Regions from separate parts of the Clostridium fermenticellae genome, predicted to be linked through region 2. Evidence: a T-box and tRNA genes for the amino acid it is inferred to sense, from the RefSeq annotation. Region 2 holds a T-box; the other holds one or more tRNA genes.
What was found. The T-box of region 2 lies ahead of proS (proline--tRNA ligase). A T-box ahead of a tRNA ligase gene usually reads a tRNA of that ligase, here a tRNA-Pro.

Region 1: it encodes a tRNA-Pro, which carries the amino acid that the T-box ahead of proS (proline--tRNA ligase) is inferred to sense. The anticodon was not compared.

What each region holds. Positions count from the first base shown of each region.
Region 1 covers NZ_CP032416.1:2,725,128-2,733,383, forward strand. Annotated here, with positions in the region: gene spoVG (septation regulator SpoVG) at 1-23, opposite strand, end outside; gene purR (pur operon repressor) at 121-936, opposite strand; gene murC (UDP-N-acetylmuramate--L-alanine ligase) at 1,236-2,612, shown strand; gene D4Z93_RS12570 (hypothetical protein) at 2,694-3,008, shown strand; tRNA gene D4Z93_RS12575 (tRNA-Pro) at 3,369-3,444, shown strand; tRNA gene D4Z93_RS12580 (tRNA-Pro) at 3,562-3,637, shown strand; gene D4Z93_RS12585 (AbrB/MazE/SpoVT family DNA-binding domain-containing protein) at 3,925-4,137, shown strand; gene D4Z93_RS12590 (acyltransferase family protein) at 4,140-5,213, shown strand; gene D4Z93_RS12595 ([Fe-Fe] hydrogenase large subunit C-terminal domain-containing protein) at 5,657-7,003, shown strand; gene D4Z93_RS12600 (HAD family hydrolase) at 7,044-7,700, shown strand; gene D4Z93_RS12605 (hypothetical protein) at 7,778-8,197, shown strand.
Region 2 covers NZ_CP032416.1:2,162,864-2,171,119, forward strand. Annotated here, with positions in the region: gene pepV (dipeptidase PepV) at 1-1,285, opposite strand, end outside; gene proS (proline--tRNA ligase) at 1,318-2,754, opposite strand; T-box leader at 2,810-3,026, opposite strand; gene D4Z93_RS10085 (hypothetical protein) at 3,170-3,598, shown strand; gene D4Z93_RS10090 (LysE family translocator) at 3,649-4,230, shown strand; gene D4Z93_RS10095 (LysE family translocator) at 4,519-5,241, shown strand; gene D4Z93_RS10100 (ABC transporter ATP-binding protein) at 5,398-7,134, opposite strand; gene D4Z93_RS10105 (APC family permease) at 7,320-8,256, opposite strand, start outside.

The DNA.
Region 1 (8,256 bases), 560 kb from region 2:
ACTCTAACATCCGTAATTTGCATATAAACCACCTCCAAGATGCTTATGTATATATTATTCTCTATAGCTTATAATTATCCTCCTTATTTTTGAAAAAATCAATAAATTTTTGAAAATTTCTTATTTAAACAATTTAGAAGGAAATAATAAAGATTCACCATTTTCATCAACACCTTTAAAATCCACTATAGATACATAATCATGTATTAATTTTCTAGGAGTTTCTAAATTATCTATCAAGACACCTATTCCTATAAGCTGACTTTCAAATTCTTTCAATAAGTCAATTATGCCCATAGCCGTCCCGCCTGCTTTCATAAAATCATCTATGAATATGCAATTGCTATTTCTATTCAATGATTTTTTTGACAGAGACATGTTCTGTATTCTTCCACTTGAACCAGACACATAATTTATGCTTAAAGTAGATCCTTCTGTAATTTTAGTTTCACGCCTAGCAAGAACCAACTGTACTCCTAACATTCTAGCCACCTCATATGCAAGAGGTATACCTTTTGTTTCAACAGTTATTACATAATCTATATCTTTAGTTATAAAAGCTGAAGCAAGTATTTTACCAGCTGTATGAATTATCTGTGGATCAAAAACTATATCTGTTACATATAAAAAGTTCCCTGGTATTATTCTATCCCTATTTTTCAAAATAATACATAATTTTTCTGCAAATTTTCTACTATCCTCTTTTGATATATTACAAACATATTTAATACCACCTGCAGCTCCAGATATAGTATCAATTCTTCCTATATCAAGTTTATTCAAAGTATCTTTAATAACCACCAAATCTTCACTTATTGTCGATTTTGCCGCATTAAACACATTAGTAAATTTATTTAAATTTATAATTTTATTTGGATTTTCTATTAAAGTTTTAGTTATTGCAGCTACCCTTTGATTTCTAGTAAATTTTTCCATTATACCACCTATCTACACAAGTTTTTTACGAATAATGTAAAACAAATTCAATCTATTATTCATATTCTATTCTAAAACATTCATAATATCAATACTATTTAACACTTACAACCAGATATTTTTTAATATATGTAAATGCAGCATATAAAAATTTATCCACTAAACTTATTATCTAAATATCTTACAGTACAAAACATACATATAAAAATATTTACAATATAAAATTTATTAATGATGTTTTTTTGAAAAATTTTTGTATATAATTAATAGATAGAGTATATAAAAGGAGCTGATTTTAGGTGTCGTTTGATTTTATTAAAGATAAGGATAAAACAATACATTTTATAGGAATTGGTGGTATAAGTATGAGCGGCTTAGCTCAAATTCTACTAAACAGAGGTTTTAAAGTTTCTGGATCAGATATTAAGACTTCACCAATTACCGATAATCTATCATCACTTGGTGCAAAAATTTATATTGGTCAGTCTGAAAGTAATATAAAAAGTAATATAGATTTGGTAGTATATACAGCAGCTATATCCAATGATAATCCTGAATATGTTAAAGCACTATCTTTAAATATTCCAGTTATGAGCAGAGCTGAATTATTAGGTTATATAATGAAAGGTCATAAATATAATGTAGCTGTAGCTGGAACACATGGTAAAACTACTACCACTTCTATAATTTCGCATATATGCCTTCAAGCTAATCTGGATCCAACTATATTAGTCGGAGGGCAGCTCGATGCAATAAACGGCAATGTACGTTCAAGCAACAGTCAATATTTTATAACTGAAGCATGTGAATATAAAGCTTCCTTCTTAAAATTTTTTCCATACATTGGCGTAATACTGAATATAGATGCAGATCATCTTGATTTTTATAAGGATATAGATGATATCCAAAATGCTTTTATTAAATTTGCAAAACTTATCCCTAAAAATGGTTATCTAGTATGTTTGGCTGAAGACCAAAGAATGAATAAAGTAATATCTGAATCAAATTGCAATGTAATAACATATGGTATAAATAAAGGTGATATCACATGTAAAAACGTGGAATTCAATAAAAAAGCATGTGCTTCATTCGATGTATATAAAAATGGGAATCAACTTATGCATGTTAAATTAAATATTCCAGGTAAACACAATATACTAAATACATTGGCAAGCATTTGTGTTGCATTTTGCCTTAACATATCTAATGAAAGTATAGTTAGGGGTATTGCAAATTTTAAAGGTACCCACAGAAGATTTGAAATTAAGGGTATTAAATCCGGTGTCACTGTAATAGATGATTATGCACATCATCCAACAGAAATTAAAGCCACTTTAAGTGCAGCAAACAATTATCCGCATAAGAGAATTTTCTGTGTCTTTCAACCACATACCTATTCAAGAACTCTAAATCTATTTGAAGAGTTTACAAAAGCATTCGATAATGTCGACGAACTTATACTAGCTGATATATATGCTGCAAGAGAAAAAGACACTGGTGTCGTTAGCTCAAATTCTCTAGGAGATGAGATAAGAAAACGAAATATAAAATGTTCTAACTTTCATAATTTCGAAGACATTTTATCATATTTAAACAAGAATTTAAAAGACGGAGACTTACTTCTCACCGTTGGTGCAGGTGATATATTTAAAGTGGGTGAAATGTATTTAAAATAATATAATTAACAACATTTAAGTGCGTAAAATACCTCTAGTATGGTAATAATATTATTAATTACCTTATTGGAGGTGTTTTTCATGAAAAATTTTCTAATGTCTGCTGGTATAGATATCGTATTTATTTTTGTATCATATTTTCTATTTAGAGAAATAATCAGGGGTCCGATACGCCATAAGATGTACGAAAAACTCTTTAGCTCATTTGCTAAATTTATTATTACTATTTTTTTACTGTCTATAATAATAACCTCTGCTGCAGCATATATTCTTTATAAAACAAGATATCTAACATATATAAACATAATAGCATCTGCACTCGTATCAATATTAGTTGGTTTTCTCATATCATTGGTACCAACTAGAGGTGTGGATGATGAAAAAGATAAAATCTAATTTAAATAAATTATTCAAAACCTTATTAATTTATAGGGTTTGTGATTCTAAGCTTAACTTAGCTTCTAGCCGGGATTTCTAAAATTCAGGCACATTAAAAAATTTTGTAGTAAGTATTAGCGAGGCGTTCTTGAAAGTTTTAGTAGATTTTATATGTCTGAGCGCAGCGAGTTTATAAAATCTGCTTAGACTTTTATGAACGCAAGCTTACACTTACTAGAAATTTTTTACGTAACGTATTTTGGGAATCCCGGCTGGAGCATAAGTTAAGCTTTCATTTACAAACCCTATATTTTATAATTATTTTTAACATTAAGTATTGATTTTTTAATAGCTATGGTATAAAATAGAATAGTATTTCGGGGTGTGGCGCAGATGGGAGCGCGCGTGGTTTGGGACCATGAGGTCGCAGGTTCAAGCCCTGTCACCCCGACCATGTACTATTTATAAAAGAAGTAAACTAAAGTTTGCTTCTTTTTTTTATCAATTCCACTTGACATATTCATCTATAATTGCTAGATTATAATTGTAACAATTTAATATCATAATTTAACGGGGTGTGGCGCAGATGGGAGCGCGCTTGCTTCGGGAGCAAGAGGTCGCAGGTTCAAGCCCTGTCACTCCGACCATGCGGAGTGTTCTTAAAGGACTCTCCGTTTTTACCTGGCTTTTATTGGGAATAACTTAGTGTTATTCCCTTTTTCATTTTTAATCGTACATCCGTTTTCTGGATACTTGAACAATGTTCTGACACAGTAAAAGCTCTGATCCAATTTTAATAAATGGTAAAGATCAAATACTATAATGATACTTGAAAACAAAATTGAGTGTCAGAATTTTTCTGATTTATTGACTTCTATGTTTAATAAGTATAATATGTTATACAAATCATACTTATTGAATTTGGAGGATAGATATGAATACAAAAAAAGAAAAATATGCTTGGACAGTTACGGTTGGTGAAAAGGGGCAAATTGTGATTCCAAAACAGGCAAGAGACATATTCAACATCAAGTCAGGCGATACACTAATCATACTTGCCGACAATAAAAAAGGCATTGCTATTCCGCCTAAAGAAAGCTTTACCGAGCTTGCTGCAAAAATCTTTGCAGATAAGTCGGAGAATTGACAATGAGAAAGCATTACTTAGACAATATCCGCTGGGTTACTGTTTTGCTGGTTCTGGTTTATCACGTTTTTTATCTGTTCAACGGTGTAGGTGTGCTCGGCGGCATCGGCAGCTTTTCGAAAGTACAGTATCAGGACGCCATGCTGTATTTCGTATACCCGTGGTTCATGGTACTATTGTTTCTGATTGCCGGAATCAGCTCCCGGTATGCATTGGAGCATCGGAGTCATAAACAGTTTATGAAAGACAGAACCGTGAAGCTGCTTGTTCCATCCACCCTCGGACTCTTCGTGTTTCAATGGATGGTTGGTTACTTCAATATAAAGATCGGTGGTGCATGGAATACGATTCCAGCATTCATCCGCTACCCAATCATGGCCATTTCCGGTATTGGCCCGTTATGGTTTATCCAGATGCTGTGGGTGTTTGCATTGCTGCTTGTGCTGATTCGGGAAATCGATTCTAATGATAATTTTTATATGCTCTGCGGAAAGTGTAATCTTTTCGTGATTCTGCTTCTTTTCCTTCCCCTCTGGGGAGCGTCACAGATTCTCAATATGCCGGTTATTACGACTTATCGCTTCGGTATTTACTTTGCTGCATTTTTGATCGGTTATTTTATATTCTCTCACGATCGAATTCAAAACAAAGTGCAGAAAATTCACCTGCCAATGCTAATGATCGCTGTCGTGATGGGCATCGCTTATACGGTATATTATTTCGGTCAGAATTATACTGCCAATGCCTGCCTGAAAAGTATTTTCACTAATGCCTACCTATGGATTGCGATTCTCGCGATTCTGGGCTGCGGGAAGGCATGGTTCAACAAAATATCAAAATTTGCAGCTTATATGACAAAATCAAGCTTTGGCATTTACATCGTTCATTATCTTGTCGTTCTTGCCTCTTGTTATTTTCTGAAGTTCCATACGGTCTTGCCTGCTTTTGCAATTTATTTGATTGCCATTTTCTCAGTCCTTGTCATTTCTCCCGTTTTATATGAGTTGCTAAAGCGTATCCCGATTTTGAGATACTTGATTCTTGGCATCCAAAAGAAAAAAATAAAAGAGCAGTAAACAAATGAAAGCCAATTGTAGTTTAACCTGCAATCGGCTTTCATTTTTTATTCAGTCTGTAAGATTCCTAACAGGAATTGGTTTCGTTGCTATATGAGATGATTTCTGAAAGTTATTACAATTTACTTGTAAAATCACAGAAGACATGATCAAATTCAAAATTATACTACCAATAGGTTCTCTAAAAATGTACGGAATTGTCTTCATCTTCTAAGGGTGAAAAATGAGTAATACTTGCCTATAAGCAGTAAATCTGATAAGCTACAATCAGTTATGTATCCTAAAAGGCAGTGTTGCTCAAGAAACATGTGATATATTCAGACAGATATAGAATTACATACAGTATAGAATAAAAAGCTATTAATTATAAATAATAATCTTATGAACAATATAAGACTTTTAATCGTTCTGCTTTAAAAAAATTTGTAAGGATGTGTTTTTATATGAAGAAAAATTACAGATCTCTATTTAGATCATTATTGAAAGCTTATTCACAAGATAATTTTGAAAACTATGTAAATCAGCTTTTATCTAAAGATGATATTGATAAAAAGTGTTTAAGTAATGTCATATCATCACTATGCGGTATAGAAATTGATTTCACTAAAGATTTTATGGATGATTTAAAGAAAGCAATATCAAATTATAGCCCTGACCAAAAAATAGTTAATAAAGTTAAATTCTGCAAAGCCGAATGTGAAGATTCTAATCATAAAACACTATGCCAAAAATCCTGCCCATTTGATGCAATCTTTATTAATAAAAGTACTCATAATGCCTACATAGATGAATCAAAGTGCACAGACTGTGGTTTCTGTATTGAAGCTTGTCCTAGTGGCGGAATACTCGACAAGGTTGAATTCATACCACTTATTGATATTTTAAAAAGTAACACCCCTGTGATTGCTGCAGTAGCTCCCGCAATTTCTGGTCAATTTGGCAGTGCAAATATAAACCAACTAAGAAGTGCTTTCAAAAAAATAGGATTTTCTGACATGATAGAAGTTGCTTTTTTTGCCGATATGCTGACTTTAAAAGAAGCTGCCGAATTTGATTCTCATGTGAAAAATGAAAAAGACTTAATGATAACTTCATGCTGCTGTCCTATGTGGGTTGGCATGTTAAAAAGGGTTTACAGTGATTTAGTTAAATATGTGTCACCATCAATTTCACCAATGATAGCTGCTGGAAGAGTCCTTAAAAAATTGAACTCTAACTGTAAAGTTGTTTTTGTAGGCCCATGTATCGCAAAGAAAGCAGAAGCAAAAGACAAAGATATTAAAGGAGCAATAGATTTTGTACTTACCTTTTCAGAATTAAAAGATATATTTGATACCTTTAATATAAACCCAGAAACTTTAGAAGAGGACATATCCTCAGAATATGCATCTAAAGGTGGAAGATTATACGCACGTACAGGAGGAGTATCAATCGCTATAAGTGAAGCTATAGAAAAATTATTTCCTCAAAAATACAAATTACTTAAAATAGAACATGCTGATGGAATTAAAGGCTGTAAAGAAATGCTTTCAAAGGCTCAAAACGGAGATATAAATGCTAATTTTATTGAAGGTATGGGATGTATCGGCGGTTGTGTAGGAGGTCCTAAAGCATTAGTTTCAAAAGAACTTGGAAAAGAAAAGGTAGATGAATTCGCAAACAATTCATCTATAAAGGTAGCTATTGACAGCACATGTATGGCAGAAATATTAGGCAAAATAGGAGTAGAATCAATAGATGACTTCAAAAACCGCAGCAAAGCAACAAAATTATTTGAAAGAGAATTTTAAATTTATCCAGTATAGAATGGAGGGTGGGGAAAATAATTTTATGTTTAAAAATATAAAGGCTGCTATCTTTGATATGGATGGAACTTTAATAGACTCAATGTGGGTATGGGACAAAATCGATAAAAACTTTTTAAAGAAAAGAAATTTACCTGTACCACAAGATTTAAAAGAAAACCTGGACAAGTTAGATCCTGATAAAACCTCAAAATATTTTAAAGATACCTTTAATCTAAAAGAAACACTAAAAGAAATTGAACAAGAATGGTTTGATACTGCCTGTTATGAATATTCTAACAATGTATCATTAAAACCAGGCGTAAAGGAGTTTTTATCTTTATTGAAAATGAATGGTATAAGAATTGCTTTAGCTACAAGTAATTATTCTATATTAGTTGAAACTGCGCTTAAAAAAAATAATATATATAATTTTTTTAATGCAATAGTAACATCAGATGATGTTGCCCGCAATAAAAACTTCCCTGATATATATCTTTTTGCTGCAAAAAAATTAAAAGTGCCACCAAAAAACTGTATAGTATTTGAAGATATTCTATCTGCAATAAAAAGTGCAAAATCCTGTGGTATGATAGCTGTCGGTGTTCATGATAATTACTCCGAATATGAAAAAACATCTATAATACACAATGCAGATAAATATATATATTCATACAATGAGTTAACAAATTTTTTTAAATAATATTTTATATCACAAACGTAACTTTTTATAAATAGCGCATATATATAATATATATACAATTTACAGGAGGAAGTTTTGTGATAGTAATAGCAATTTTATTTTTAATTTTAATAGCAGTAGGTCTTTATTTTTACAGTACATTAAATAACAAACTATATGACCAAAAAAAACAAATATTAATGCTGCAGCATGAAAATGATAATTTAAGATATAAACTAAAAAACTTTAATCATAAAAATCCAAAATCAATTATTATAAAATATACTGCACCAATATATAATAGCGGGATAACAATAAGGCAATGCAATGTATACCTTGCCCCGATAGATACGAATTCAAACATAATAAATTCACTTAAGCAAAATACTCGAGTCCTAATACAGGACAGCGCCATCATAGATAATATTAAATGGTTTAGAGTATATTTTAACAGTGAATCAGAAACTAATAATAAAGGTTGGATCCCTGAAAGTAATGTAAAGGCAAGCAATATATAGAATACTTGCTGTTTTTACCTGTCTTTTTATATTTAAATGAATAGTATATACTTAAGTAG
Region 2 (8,256 bases):
GTAAAATAGGTCCGAAGCCAACAATATTTGCCATTTCCTTTGCATAAGTTCCTCCACCTATTGCAAGTAATTTTGCCTCTAAACCTGTTTGCTCAGTATATACTCTTTGCAGTGATTTTATAAGTGGATGATCTTTAGGAAAATATAATGGTTTTTGATGCATCATATTTTTAATTTCTATCTGTGTTCCCTTAAGCCTATTTTCAATTTCATTCATTACTTTGTCGTAATCATATGTTACAGGATATCTAACATTTACACTTATAGTTACTCTGTCCTTATCCATCGATATTTTCCCTACATTAAATGTAAGTTTACCAGATTCCTCATCTTTAATTCCTATTCCAAATGATTCACCAGAAGTTTCAAAGCCAACATGTTTATTAAAAAATTCTATATATTCTCCTATATCTGATTTTTCAATCGGAAGTGTTCCTAAAAGTTTGAACATCTGCATTATCGAATTTTTCCCAAGTTCAGGTAAACTGCCATGTGCTGCCAAACCTCTGGACTTGATAACTATAGAATCTCCATCAACCTCATATTCTATATCATAGCTATTTTCACTTATAAACTTACCTATAGCATTCTTTAATGCCTCAAGTTCTTTTGAACTAATTCTACATTCACAATAATCCGGGACCATATTAGGTCTGTCTCCGCCATTTATATACTCTATATTGACAGCACTATTATTAACTTTAAGTTCCTTATCAAAATCAAATATAGTTATACCTTTTTCAGCATGAACAATTGGATACTCTGCATCCGGAGTAAATCCAGCTACTGGATCCTTTTCCCTTTTATTGTAATATTCCATTTCATGGCAGCCTGTTTCCTCATTAGTTCCAAAAATTATTCTAACTCTTTTTGAAAGTTTAATATCTAAATCTTTGATTGCCTTTAATCCATAAAGAGCAGCTACAATCGGTGATTTATCATCCATTGTTCCTCTTCCATACATTTTTCCATCATGTATTTCAGCTGCATATGGAGGATATTTCCACCCATTTCCTTCAGGCACTACATCAAGATGTCCAAGGACAGCAACATAGTCTTCTCCCTCACCATATTCTGCATATCCTATATAGCCATTCATATTTACAGTTTTAAAACCTAGTTTTTGTGATATGTCAAGTGCCTTTTCAAGTGCCGTATTTACTTCTTCCCCAAATGGTTTGCCATCTTTAGGTTCACCCTCAACACTTCTTATTTTGACAAGTTCTCTTGTTGATTCTATTATGTCATCCTTAAACTCATCAACCTTTTTACTTATACTGCTCATAATATCACCCTCCCTATTTATTAAAAGTATATTTAGTATGCTCTTCCCCAGTATACCATTTTATCAGCTTTCTTTCCACAACATACACATGTATCTGATATGTTTTCCTGCTCAAATGGAATACATCTTGAACTCGCTCCCGTAATTTCCTTTATTTTAGATTCACATTCAGCATCTCCACACCACATTGCTTTTACAAATCCGGTTTTATTCTCAACTGCATCCTTAAATTCATCCATATTTACCGCCGTACTAGTTTTTTCTTCCATTACCTTCTTAGCAGCATTAAACATTGACTCATGTATATTATCAAGCAATTCTGTTACTTTCGATTCAATTTCATCCATAGGTACAATAATCTTTTCTCTGGTGTCTCTTCTTACAAGAACGACCTGATTCTTTTCAATATCTTTAGGTCCAACCTCAAGGCGCACTGGAACACCCTTCATTTCATATTCACTAAATTTCCATCCAGGCATCTTATCTGAGTCATCAACTTTAACCCTAACTATCTTAGAAAGCCTTTCTTTAAGTTCGGCCGCTTTATCAAGTACACCGGCTTTATGTTGTGCAACTGGAACTATAATAACCTGTATAGGTGCTATTCTTGGAGGTACTTTTAATCCATCATTGTCACCATGTACCATTATAATGGCACCAATCAAACGTGTTGTTATTCCCCAGGACGTTTGATGTACATATTGAAGTTTTCCTTCTCTATCTAAGAATTGCATACCAAATGCTTTCGCAAAGTTCTGTCCAAGATAATGTGATGTTCCCGCTTGAAGAGCCTTACCATCATGCATTAAAGCTTCTATAGTATATGTTGCATCTCCGCCTGCAAATTTCTCACTTTCCGTTTTTCTTCCTTTTATAACCGGTATTGCAAGTAAGTTTTCAACCACATCCGTATATACATTTAGCATCCTTATAGTTTCTTCTTCTGCTTCTTTTTTAGTCTCATGTATAGTATGACCTTCATTCCATAAAAATTCTGCAGTCCTCAAAAATGGTCTTGTAGTTTTTTCCCATCTTACAACCGAGCACCATTGATTATATAATTTAGGTAAATCCTTATATGATTGAACTATCTTAGCATAATGTTCACAAAATAAAGTTTCAGAAGTAGGTCTGACACACAATTTTTCTGTTAATTCTTCATCTCCGCCTTGCGTTACCCATGCAACTTCAGGCGCAAATCCTTCAACATGATCCTTTTCTTTTTGAAGTAAACTTTCAGGTATAAACATTGGCATATATACATTATGGTGACCAGTTTCTTTAAATCTCTTATCAAGTCCTGCCTGAATATTTTCCCACATAGCATATGCATATGGACGTATTATCATGCATCCTCTTACGCTTGAATAATCTGCTAACTCTGCCTTTTTTACAATATCTGTATACCATTGTGCAAAGTCTTCATCCATTGATGTTATCTGCTCTACTAACTTCTTTTCATTTGACATGTAACCAGCTCCTTATAATTGATTTTTAAATATAAAAAAAGCCCTGAATCCCTAGCATAGGGACCAAGACTATATTTACGGCGGTACCACCCTTATTAACATACAAAAAGTATATTCTCTCATAATTTAACGATCAAAAGACCGCTGTATCCTACTATTATTCAGTACAGAACTCCAAGGTAGGTTCAAAACTGACTTTTTAGGAATTTCCACCAAACTTCCCTCTCTTTAAAAAAGAAACAATCTCTACTAATCCTCTTCTTTGAATTTAAACTTTTTAAAATATACTCTATGATAAATCATACAAAATCAGTTGTCAATAGTTTAATAGATAATTTATATATACTTATTACTATAATACATTGTATTATATAATTACATATGATATATTTTTTATTACGAGGTGAACTTAATTATGACATCAAATAACAGAATAACCCATTCTGGAATCAATAAAATAGACGATTATGTTGAAAGGTTTTCATTGAAAATGCTTATACCTGAAAATGAACGCCAAAATTTCAAATTAGAATTAAAATCTAATGTAATATTTAGTGTTGAAAAACTTCTTTCTGAAGGAGTTGATGAAGAACTCGCATTAAAAACCACATTCGACAATTTTGGTAATACTGATTATATAGAAAACAGTACAAATAATGATATCTCAAATGTCAAGCAGATGAATTCTTCTGCCAAGCTTATAGGCAAATTAATTTCGATTACATTATGCATACTGCTCATAGGTATGTTAATTCAAAAAAATAGATATATGCCAATAGTTGCTATTATAACTATAGTATTCTGCGCCCTATTTATGTATAAAGATAAAAAAATAAAATTTTAATTAAACCTTTTTACACAATATAAATATAAGATTGAAAGTAGGAATTGCACATGTTTATAAACTTTTTTAGTGGAATACTAATAGGTCTCATAACAGGGATGCCACTTGGTCCTATAGGTGCTATATGTCTTAAAAATACTATTAAATTTGGACGTAAATATGGACTTATTTCAGGTTTTGGATCAGCAGTTACAGATAGTATATATGCTGGACTTGCCGCACTTGGTTTTATTTTTATAGAAAGATTTATTCTTATACACCAATTTTATCTTAAAGTACTCGGAGGATCTATACTTATAATTTTCGGTTTTTTCACATTTTTGAGTGAAAAAAAATGTGAAGCTTCTTATACAGTAGAAGATGAGACAGACACAGAAAATATTACCTGCAGTATTTCACCATCTAAAGCTTTTTCCTCAACATTTATAATTGCAATAGCAAATCCTGCAACTATCTTTTCATTCATTGTTGTTTTCACCGGACTACATATGGCAAAAATGCAGGATACTGTAATGGATAAATTAATTATGGTTATCGGTGTATTCACCGGCAGTATGCTGTGGTGGTTAATACTTATCACAGCTGCTGGAAAATTTGCTGATAAATTAGATAAAAAAATGCAAGTATTATAAGCAGATGTTTGAGTTCACTAATAGTTTTTTCAGGAATATTTATATTTTTAGGCGCATTTAATATATTTTCAATGAGAAGATCGTCTATTTTGCATCCACAGTTGTTTGAAATATTCTTCAATATAAAAAATAAGATACCTTTTCACCTAAAATAAGATAAAATCTACATAGTTTAAATCTATCCAATTAAACCTTAGACTTTGGAATAAAATATCAACATATGAACAAAATAATTTTATAATGTAAGTTTAATGCCGCAATACTTAATGTTGAAAGTAGGAAAATTCTATGGTTAAAAATTTATTCACAGGAATACTTATAGGTTTAATAACCGGTATGCCTTTTGGGCCTATTGGTGCAGTTTGTCTTAAAAATACACTATCTTTTGGTTCCAGATATGGATTTCTTTCCGGTCTTGGATCAGCAGTTGCAGATACAATATATGCATCATTTGCAGCACTAAGTTTTATAATAATAGAAAAGTTCATAGTTTTACATCAATTTTACTTTCATATAGTGGGAGGAGTCATACTGTTTTGCTATGGTATATACAATTTACTAAATGGACAAACAAATGCCTCCAAAGATAAGAAGCTTCCTGTTTTAAATAGTAAATCTCTATTTAAAGCATTTAGTTCAACATTCCTCATAGCACTTGCAAATCCTGCAACAATTTTTTCTTTCATAGTCGTATTTACAGGTTTGCACATGACACGTATACAAAGCAATATTGATAATAAGATTGCTTTAATTATCGGAGTATTTATTGGAAGCATGATATGGTGGCTAATATTAGTTTTTACAGCTGGTAAATTCCATCATAAATTAAATCATAAGAATTCAAATGTTATATTAAAAATTCTAAGTTATGTTATCATATTTTCAGGAATAATTGTATTCCTTAGTGCATTCAATAGAATCACAATAAGAAAAGCTCCTATACTACATTCTAAGTTATTTGAGATATTCTTTAATATAAAATCAAAAATACCATTTCATAGACTAAGATAAAAGAATAAATTCTATATAGGGTTTATAATTTTAAAGTTAATTTAACTTTTGGGAGATGCTGACAAAATATCGGACTTTAGAATTACTAAAAGCATTTATAGTACCGGATTTTGGCATCATCTCCCGGGGGATGGATTAACTTCTCATTTATAAACCCTATATAGTTTCAATTCCTTCAAATTGCATATTATAATATTCAGCATATAGTCCATTTTTATTTAAAAGTTCTGAATGATTTCCTCTTTCTCTTATCCCATCATTATCAATTACTATTATTTCATCAGCATTTCTTATAGTACTTAACCTATGCGCAATAACTATTGTAGTTCTATTCTTCGATAATTTTTCAAGTGAATTCTGTATAAATCTCTCACTCTCATTATCAAGTGCAGAAGTTGCCTCATCTAATATTAATATAGGAGGATTTTTCAAAAATACCCTTGAAATAGACAATCTCTGCTTTTGTCCACCTGAAAGTCTAGTTCCACGTTCTCCTATATAAGTATCATATCCATCATCAAGTGTCATTATATAATCATGTATATTAGCCTCTTTTGCAGCTCTTATTATCTCTTCATCAGAAGCATCCGGTTTACCATATTTTATATTGTCTTTTACTGTACCAGAGAACATATAAACATCCTGTTGAACGATACCTATTAAATTTCTAAGCGAATGTACTTTTATATTTCTTATATCTTCTCCATCTATAGTTATGGAACCTTTAGTTACATCATAAAACCTAGGTAAAAGAGAACATATTGTTGTTTTTCCTGCACCTGATGGTCCAACAAGAGCAATATTTTCTCCCGCTTCTATTTTTATATTTATATCTTTTAACACATCTTGCTTTCCATCATAACTAAAAGATACATCTTTATATTCTATATCTCCAGTTATATGTTTAAGTTCCTTTGCATCTTTCCTATCAACTATTTCAGGACATGTCTCAACTACCTCCATAAATCTTCTAAATCCAGCATAACCTTTCTGAAATTGTTCTGCAAAATTAATTAATATATCTATAGGATTTATAAATATATTTATGTATAATGCATATATGGCAAGGTCCGTAACTCTTAAGGAACCATTAACTATAAATATAGCACCTGAAACTATTATAGAAACATAAAGTATTCCCTCAAAGAAAGCATTTCCGGCGATAAATTCACCCATTATTTTATAACTATTGACTCTTGAATCCAAATATTCTCTATTGCTCTTATCAAATTTCTTTTCTTCTAATCTTTCATTTGCAAATGATTTTACTGTTCTTATTCCTACAAGACTATCCTGAACTGCAGAATTTATGTTTGCCATTTTTCTTCTATTATCCAAAAATATAGCTCCCATTTTTTTATTTTTAAATATAGAAAATACAACCATGATCATAGTAATCACAAGTAATATGAATGTCATTTTGACATTTATAAAAAGAAGTATGATAAATGAGCCTATAATCTTAATCGCAGATATAAATACATTTTCAGGACCATGATGTGCAAGTTCAGATATATCAAATAGATCAGATATAATTTTTGACATCATTTGTCCAGTATTATTTTCATCATAATATGAAAAAGAAAGTTTTTGTAAATGTTCAAATAGATCGCTTCTCATCTTATTTTCCATTCTGGCACCCATTATATGACCCCAAGAAGCTATAAAATACTGGCAAAAATACTTAATAATATATAAGATAACCAAAGCTATTCCTATGTAAAATATTCCATGAATTATAACATCTCTGCTTTTCGTGAAAAAATATTTCGACAAATAACTTAGAATCAGTGGAAAAGATAGATCTATAATTGATACCATAAGTGCACAAAACATATCAGTAAAGAATAAAAATTTATATGGTTTATAATATTTTAGAAATTTTTTTAACATAGTCGTATTTAACACCACCTGTCCACAAAATAAAAATAAGAGTTTAAAATAAAACTCCCAAAAATAAATAAAATATATATTCTATTTAAATAGTGTAAGACTGATTATAACACAAGCAGTACATAAATATCAAACTGTAAAAAAATAAAGAGGTCAAGAATTATCTTAACCCTTTTATATAAATACTAATTACTAGAATTTTCATTATAGAATATTCTACCTATTAATGCGGCAACTACGAAAACAATCAGAAAAGCAACAACCTCCATTCTATGAGAAAAGCATGCTGCTATTATCATAAAAACGCATCCTGCAATAGATATTACTGGAGCTACAAATCTTTTAAATACACCTAAGTCAGTTTCCTTTTTCATCATCATAATAAATATAGGAATATACATAGCATAAATAGTAACTATGGGTAACTCGGATGAATCAAACGAGAAAAATCCAAACCACGGTTTAGTTAAATTAGCACCATAAAAATATAATAACCAAAGAGCACATAATAAAAGTCCAAATATAGATGAATTAGTCGGCATATTTGTGACCTTATCAATTTGTTTAAATATATCAGGTCTAGGTCCAAGATTCCTTGCTGCCAGTGAATAGATACCACGACTACACCCAAGCATTAATCCATTCAAAGTTCCAATACATGAAATAACAACAAATACAAATAGAATTGTACCTCCTGCCGCCGAGAATATATTCTGAAATGCTAACTTGGCTCCTGATTCTCCACCAGCCATCATGACTTTATTTGTTACTGCTCCAGCTAGTCCCACATAATACAAAATATAAATTATCATAATCATAAACGTTCCGCTAACAAGTGCTAATGGAAGATTCTTTTTAGCATCCTTTAATTCTGCATTAATACTTGTAGCAATTATCCATCCCTCATACGCAAAGGCTGTTGCAACAACAGCTGTAAATAGTGCATTTGACGTATCAACTTGCTTTACCACCGTTGTAAAATTATATCCAATCATACCATTCGAAATTCCTACTATTGTTCCGATAACGGCCATTAAGGCAAGTGGAATAAGTTTTATGATGGTTGTACTAACTTGAAATTTACCTGCTAGTATTGGCGAAAGTGAGTTTATCGCAAAACTT